2 linked regions of the Polymorphobacter megasporae genome follow. The protein of the gene in region 1 binds, or shares a complex with, the protein of each later gene. Links are inferred from orthologs where the notes say so. Each region holds a gene or a part of one and is shown on either strand. Other genes may lie near its edges. The genes, in order: KTC28_RS15590 and xseA.

Region 1 (3,079 bases):
ACGTCGGTCGGGAAGTTGCCCGCCTCGGTGACGATGACGCGGCGGTCGGGGCGGAGCGCGAGTGCGGCGGCGGCGAGCTTGAAGATGTTGACCGAGACCGAGTCGGTGACGATCACCTCGTCGCCCGCCGCGCCGACCAGCCGCGCGATCTTGGCACCGATCTTTGCCGGGGCGTCGATCCATTGCGCGTCGTTCCAGCTGCGGATCAGTCCCTCGCCCCATTCGCGCGTCACGGTGTCGGCGACGCGCGTGGCGGTGCGGCGGGGGAGGGCACCGAGCGAATTGCCGTCGAGGTAGATCAGCCCGTCGGGCAACGCGAACCGCGCGCGGGCGAAGGCGAGGCCGTCGGCGGCGTCGAGCGCGAGGCAATCGTTACGGGAAATCATTGCCGGGGGTCCAAGTCATTGGTTGATCGGGCGGGGTATCGCGCCTACATCAACTTGTCACATGGCCGCTCCGCAAGGGGCGGCCCTTTCTATATTCACTTGCAAGGTTTTCAGCCGATGAGCGCTCCGACGACACCCTTGATGGCGCACGCCACTGCCGCGTGGCTGGTCGACAATACGGCGCTGACCTTCGAACAGATCGCGGTTTTCTGCGGGCTCCACATCCTTGAAATCCAGGCGATTGCCGACGATACCGCCGCCACCAAGCTGACCGGGCGCGACCCGATCCGTTCGGGCGAGCTGACCCAGGCCGAGATCGACCGGGTCGCCGCCGACCCGTCGCGCCGGCTGGTTCTCGAAAAGCAGCCCGAGCAGGAGCGCCGGACCAAGGGCCCGCGTTATACGCCGGTGTCGATGCGTCAGGACAAGCCCGACGGCATCGCGTGGATCGTCCGCAACCACCCCGAAGTCACCGACAACCAGATCAGCCGCCTGATCGGCACGACCAAGACGACGATCGCCGCGATCCGCGACAAGTCGCATTGGAACATCGCCAACATCACGCCGAAGGACCCGGTCACGCTCGGCCTGTGCCCGCAGCGCGAACTCGACGTGCTCGTGCTGGCAGCGGCGAAGAAGGCCGGCGTCGACACCAACATCGACGAGGGCAAGATCGTCGAGGAGCGCGCCCAGTTGATCGAGCAGCTTCACGCGGAGCGCGTGGCGGCCGCACACATCGCCGAGCATGGTCCGGCTCCCGAGGTTGGCACCGCTCAGCAGCAGGGCGACGCACTTTTCCGGCGGTAGTTTGGGGAGCCGGCGGCACGTCGCCGTCATCTCGGCCGTCACCCCGGCGAAGGCCGGGGCCCAACTCGCCCCGCAACGCGCAGTTCGGTGCTTGCACGAGGTTGGGCCCCGGCCTTCGCCGGGGTGACGGCAGAAGGTGGGTGTGGGACCGACGGTTGATCCGCATTGCACGTCGCCAATCGCCCCCCAGCAAGCGGGAAGTCGCCGCACCTGCCAACCCGCCGCTTGACCCCCAACTGTCGTCCGTTCACAACCGCGGCGTGATGGAACCAGTATCCGACGTTGCCGAGTTGAGTTTCGAGATCGCGCTCGCGCGGCTGGAGAAGATCGTCCATCGGCTCGAGGCGGGCGATGCGACGCTCGAGGAGTCGATCGACCTGTATACCGATGGACAGCGCTTGAAGAAACATTGCGAAGACAAGCTCGCCGGCGCGACCGCGCGGATCGAGGCGATCGTCGTCGGGGCCGATGGCCAGGCGGCGGGACTTAAGCCGTTCGATGCAGGCTGACCGGATCATGCGGCCGTCGAACAGCCTCAAGCCCGCGCTCGATGCGATCGGGACTGCGATGGACCAGCGCTTCGACCGGCTGCTGCCGATTCCCGGCGACGGCCGCGACCGGCTGTACATGGGGATGCGCCATGCCGCGATCGGCGGCGGCAAGCGGATGCGGCCATTGCTCGTCGTCGCGGCGTGCGACTTGTTCAACGTCGACCGCGAACGCGCGTTGCGGGTCGCGCTCGCGATCGAGTGCGTCCATTGCTACTCGCTGATCCACGACGACCTGCCGTGCATGGACGACGACGACCTGCGCCGCGGCAAGCCGACCGTCCATAAGGCGTTCGACGAGGCGACTGCGGTCCTCGCGGGCGATTCGCTCCACGCGCTGGCGTTCGAGATTCTCGCCGATCCGGCAACGCACGCCGATCCGTCGGCGCGTGCCGAGCTCGTCCTCGAACTCGCCCGCGCGAGCGGCCCGTCGGGCATGGCGGGCGGGCAGATGATGGATCTCGCGGCGGCCGAGACCGACTTCGACCTTACCGCGACGACGCGGCTTCAGCAGTTGAAGACCGGCGCACTGATCGGCTTCTGCCTCGAAGCCGGGGCGATCATGGCACGCATCCCCGACGACCGGCGGACGCCGTTGCGCGGTTATGCTCACGATCTCGGCCTCGCCTTCCAGATCGCCGACGACCTGCTCGACGTCGAGGGATCGTCGGACAAGACCGGCAAGGCGGTCCACAAGGACGCGGCGGCGGGCAAGTCGACCTTCGTCTCGCTGCTCGGCGTCGACCGCGCGCGGACGCAGGCGGGGATGCTGATCGATCAGGCGATCGACCACCTCCACAGCTATGGCAGCGAGGCCGACCTCCTCCGTGCGATCGCCCGGTTTGCCATCGAACGCGACTTCTAGGCCGTGCGGATCGGCGTCTATCCCGGCACGTTCGACCCCGTCACGCTCGGGCACATGGACATCATCCGGCGTGGCGCAAAGCTCGTCGACAAACTCATTATCGGCGTGTCGACCAACCCGTCGAAGTCGCCGATGTTCACCCTCGACGAACGCGTCGCGATGGTGACGCGCGAGACCGAAGACCTTGGCGACGCTGTCGGTGTGGTTTCGTTCGACGCGCTGCTGATGAAGTTCGCCGAGGCGCAGCACGCCCAGCTCATCATCCGCGGGCTGCGCGCGGTGTCGGACTTCGAATACGAATATCAGATGGCGGGAATGAACCAGCAGCTCAATGCGCGGATCGAGACCGTCTTCCTGATGGCCGACGTCGCGCTCCAGCCGATCGCGTCGAAGCTGGTCAAGGAAATCGCGATCTACGACGGCGACATCCGCAAGTTCGTCACGCCGCGGATCGCTGCCGACGTCGTGGCGCG
Region 2 (3,137 bases), 3.1 Mb from region 1 along the record:
TGCCCGGTGCACAGAACAGGCGATCGACCTTCGCCGACTGCCGCAATTTCCAGCACAGCGCATGCTCGCGCCCGCCGCCGCCGATGACGAGGATGTTCATGCGCCTGCCCTAACCCGGCGCAGTATTATGGCCAAGCTGCGTTCAGGTCTTGCGGAACATGACGACCGAGGTGCCTGACCGGTTATTTTCGCAGGTGGCCTGAATCTGGCTGGGGGTCGGCAGCGTGCCCTGGCACCGGCCCATTTCCCCGGTGTTCATGCTGTAAGTCCAGCCAATCACCCCAGCGGTATAGCGTCCCTGCCCGATCACCACCACCGGACCGAAGTCGCCGCGAATCGTGACGCTGCCATTCCCGTTGTCGTCCATGCGGTACGCGGCACCGGACGTGGTTTCGGTCCAGATCCCATCGAGCGAGGGCTTAACGGTCGCGACCTCGACCGGGGCCGGAGCGACTGGCGCGGCGGCGGCGGCAACGGGAGAGGCAACCGGCGCCGCTGCGGGGGCTACCGTTTGCGCGGCGACCGGGGCTGGCGTCACAACCGCTGCGGGCGTCGGCGCGGGTGCAGGCGTTGCACTTGCCGCCGCTACGCCTGGCTTTTCGACCTCGAGATACTTGCTCGCTACAACGCCGAGCGCCGTAATCAGCGCGACCATGACCGCGACCCACCCGCCTTTGTCCATCGGAAGCCCCTCCTGCGGAATATAATAACCCGGTTGCAGGAGTCGTCCAGCCGTCATCGGCTGAGCCGCGACCGCTTCGCCGATCGCGGTTTGAACCGGGCGCGCTGCGTGCCTACAAGGGCATCGTGAACGCCACCCTCCTCAACACCCCCGAATATACCGTCTCCGAACTCGGCCTCGCGCTCAAGCGGACGGTCGAGAATGCGTACGGCTATGTCCGGGTGCGCGGCGAAATCAGCGGTTTCAAGCGAGCGACGTCGGGGCATTTGTACCTGTGCCTCAAGGACGCTGGCGCGGTGATCGACGGGGTGATGTGGAAGGGCGGGGCGGCGGCGCTGCCGTTCCGGCCCGAGGACGGGCTCGAAGTTATCGCGACGGGCAAGCTGACGACGTACCCCGGGCGGTCGAAGTACCAGATCGTCATCGAACGGATGGAGCCGGCAGGGGCGGGAGCGCTGATGGCGCTGCTCGAGGCACGCAAGGCGAAGCTTGCCGCCGAGGGGTTGTTCGATCCGGCCCGCAAACGCGCGTTGCCGTACATCCCGCGGGTGATCGGGGTCATCACCTCGCCGACCGGCGCGGTGATCCGCGACATCCTCCATCGGCTGAGCGATCGCTTCCCGCGCCGCGTGCTAGTTTGGCCGGTCGTCGTGCAGGGCGAGGCGGCGGCGGGGCAGGTCGCGGCGGCGGTCGCCGGATTCAACGCCTTGGTCCGTGGCGGACAAATCCCCCGCCCGGACCTGCTGATCGTCGCGCGCGGCGGCGGATCGGTCGAGGATCTGTGGGCGTTCAATGAGGAGATCGTTGTCCGCGCGGTCGCCGCGAGCACGATCCCGGTGATCACGGCGGTCGGGCACGAGACCGATACGACGCTGGTCGACTTCGCCGGGGACCACCGCGCCCCGACCCCGACCGCCGCCGCCGAACGCGCGGTACCGGTGCTTGCCGACCTGCGGCTGACGCTTGGCGGCCTCGGGCTGCGGCTCGACCGGGCGGCGGCGCGCGGGGTCGAGCTTCGCGCCGAACGCGCGACTGCGCTGGCGCGGCGGCTCCCCACGCCTTCGGCATTGCTCGGCCTGCGCCAACAGCGTGCCGACGAACTCGCGGACCGCCTGCCACGCGCGCTGCGGGCGGCGGCGGCGGGGTGGCGCGCGCGATACGATCGGGCGGGCGGGGCGCTGCAGCGCCCGCTCCTCGACCGGCGCGTCGTGCTCGAGCGGACGCGCGTCGAGCGGACCGCCGAGCGGCTCCGTGCGGGGGGGCGTGCGCTGCTGGCAAATGACGCGGCGAAGCTCGGCCGGGCGGGGGCGGGGCTGCGTCCGGCGCTGCTCGGCGTGCGGCGCGACCGGGCGGTGGCGGCGCTGGGTTCGGCGGCGCGGTTGCTCGAAACGCTCGGTCCGAATAACGTGCTCAAGCGCGGTTATGCCTATGTCACGACCCGCGACGGCCATGTCATCACCAGCGCCGGCGCGGCGCGGGCGAAGGTGGCGCTGCGGCTGACATTCGACGACGGGACGGTCGACGTGACGACTGGAGCGGCGTCACCGCCAGAAGACAGGCCGGTGCAACCGTCGGTTGCGCGACCGGCGGCCCGGCCGGCCATTAGCGGGCCGGTACAGGAAAGGTTGTTATGATGCTCGATCGAAGCGGCGGACGCCCGGCGAAACTTCGTTATCTGTCAGGATCTTATCAGGTCGTTGCGCCGGGCGATTACGTGCTCTGCGCAGTGACGGGGGCGCGGCTGCCGGTTGCGTCGCTCCGTTATTGGTCGTCCGAGCTGCAGGAAGCATATGCCAACGCCGAGGTCGCGGTCGGGCGCTATAATGAGATGCGGGCGAGCGGACGGCTGGCGTGATGCGCCTCGCTGCCGCGGCGGCGGTGCTGCTCGTTGCCGTCAGTGCCGCACCGACCCCGGCGCCGCGCGAGTGGCAGATCGCCGGACGGCTCGAACAGGGCGGCATCGTCCTCGGCACCGCGCCGCTCGGCACGACGAGCGTCACCGTCGATGGTGCGGCGGTGCGGCTGACCGGCGATCGGCGCTTCATCGCAGGGTTCGGACGCGACGCCGCGCCGACGACCACGATCGTCGCGCACTTCGCTGATGGCACGACAAGCCTGCGGACCGTGCCGGTGGCGAAGCGCACGTGGCAGATCGAGTCGATCCCGTCGCTCAGGCAGCCGCCCCCCGATGCGCCGCCCGACCCGGTCTATGATGCCCGCCGCGCGGTCGAGCTCGCCGAGATCTCCGCCGCGCGTGCCGGCGACAGCGACGACTCGGGATGGGAGCAGGCCTTCGCGTGGCCCGCGCACGGCCGCATCAGCGGCGTCTACGGGTCGCAGCGCATTCTTGGCGGGGTGCCGAAATCGCCGCATCTCGGCCTAGACGTCGCCGCGCCGCCGGGAACGCCGGTGCTTGCTCCCGCCGACGGCACCGTTCGCCTCGCGCACGGACCAT

Evidence for each region.
Region 2: the proteins of KTC28_RS15590 (region 1) and xseA are in contact, whole or in part, in a cryo-EM structure (PDB 8TXR), measured with the Escherichia coli proteins. The link is inferred for Polymorphobacter megasporae from one-to-one orthologs.

The regions. Positions count from the first base shown.
Region 1 is NZ_CP081848.1:3,323,045-3,326,123, reverse strand. The notes cover bases 319-3,079. They hold KTC28_RS15590 (exodeoxyribonuclease VII small subunit), read left to right. Parts: upstream 319-1,456; coding sequence 1,457-1,702; downstream 1,703-3,079. Other genes in these bases: coaD (pantetheine-phosphate adenylyltransferase), read left to right, coding at 2,661-3,079; KTC28_RS15585 (polyprenyl synthetase family protein), read left to right, coding at 1,710-2,606; KTC28_RS15595 (DUF1013 domain-containing protein), read left to right, coding at 504-1,193; kynU (kynureninase), read right to left, coding at 319-386. Outside these bases: more of kynU, read right to left, coding at 1-318. UniProt on the Escherichia coli protein: Bidirectionally degrades single-stranded DNA into large acid-insoluble oligonucleotides, which are then degraded further into small acid-soluble oligonucleotides.
Region 2 is NZ_CP081848.1:174,407-177,543, reverse strand. The notes cover bases 243-3,061. They hold xseA (exodeoxyribonuclease VII large subunit), read left to right. Parts: upstream 243-807; coding sequence 808-2,316; downstream 2,317-3,061. Other genes in these bases: KTC28_RS00845 (M23 family metallopeptidase), read left to right, coding at 2,537-3,061; KTC28_RS00850 (DUF2093 domain-containing protein), read left to right, coding at 2,313-2,537; KTC28_RS00860 (hypothetical protein), read right to left, coding at 243-682. Also shown: purD (phosphoribosylamine--glycine ligase), read right to left, coding at 1-100; more of KTC28_RS00860, read right to left, coding at 143-242; more of KTC28_RS00845, read left to right, coding at 3,062-3,137. UniProt on the Escherichia coli protein: Bidirectionally degrades single-stranded DNA into large acid-insoluble oligonucleotides, which are then degraded further into small acid-soluble oligonucleotides.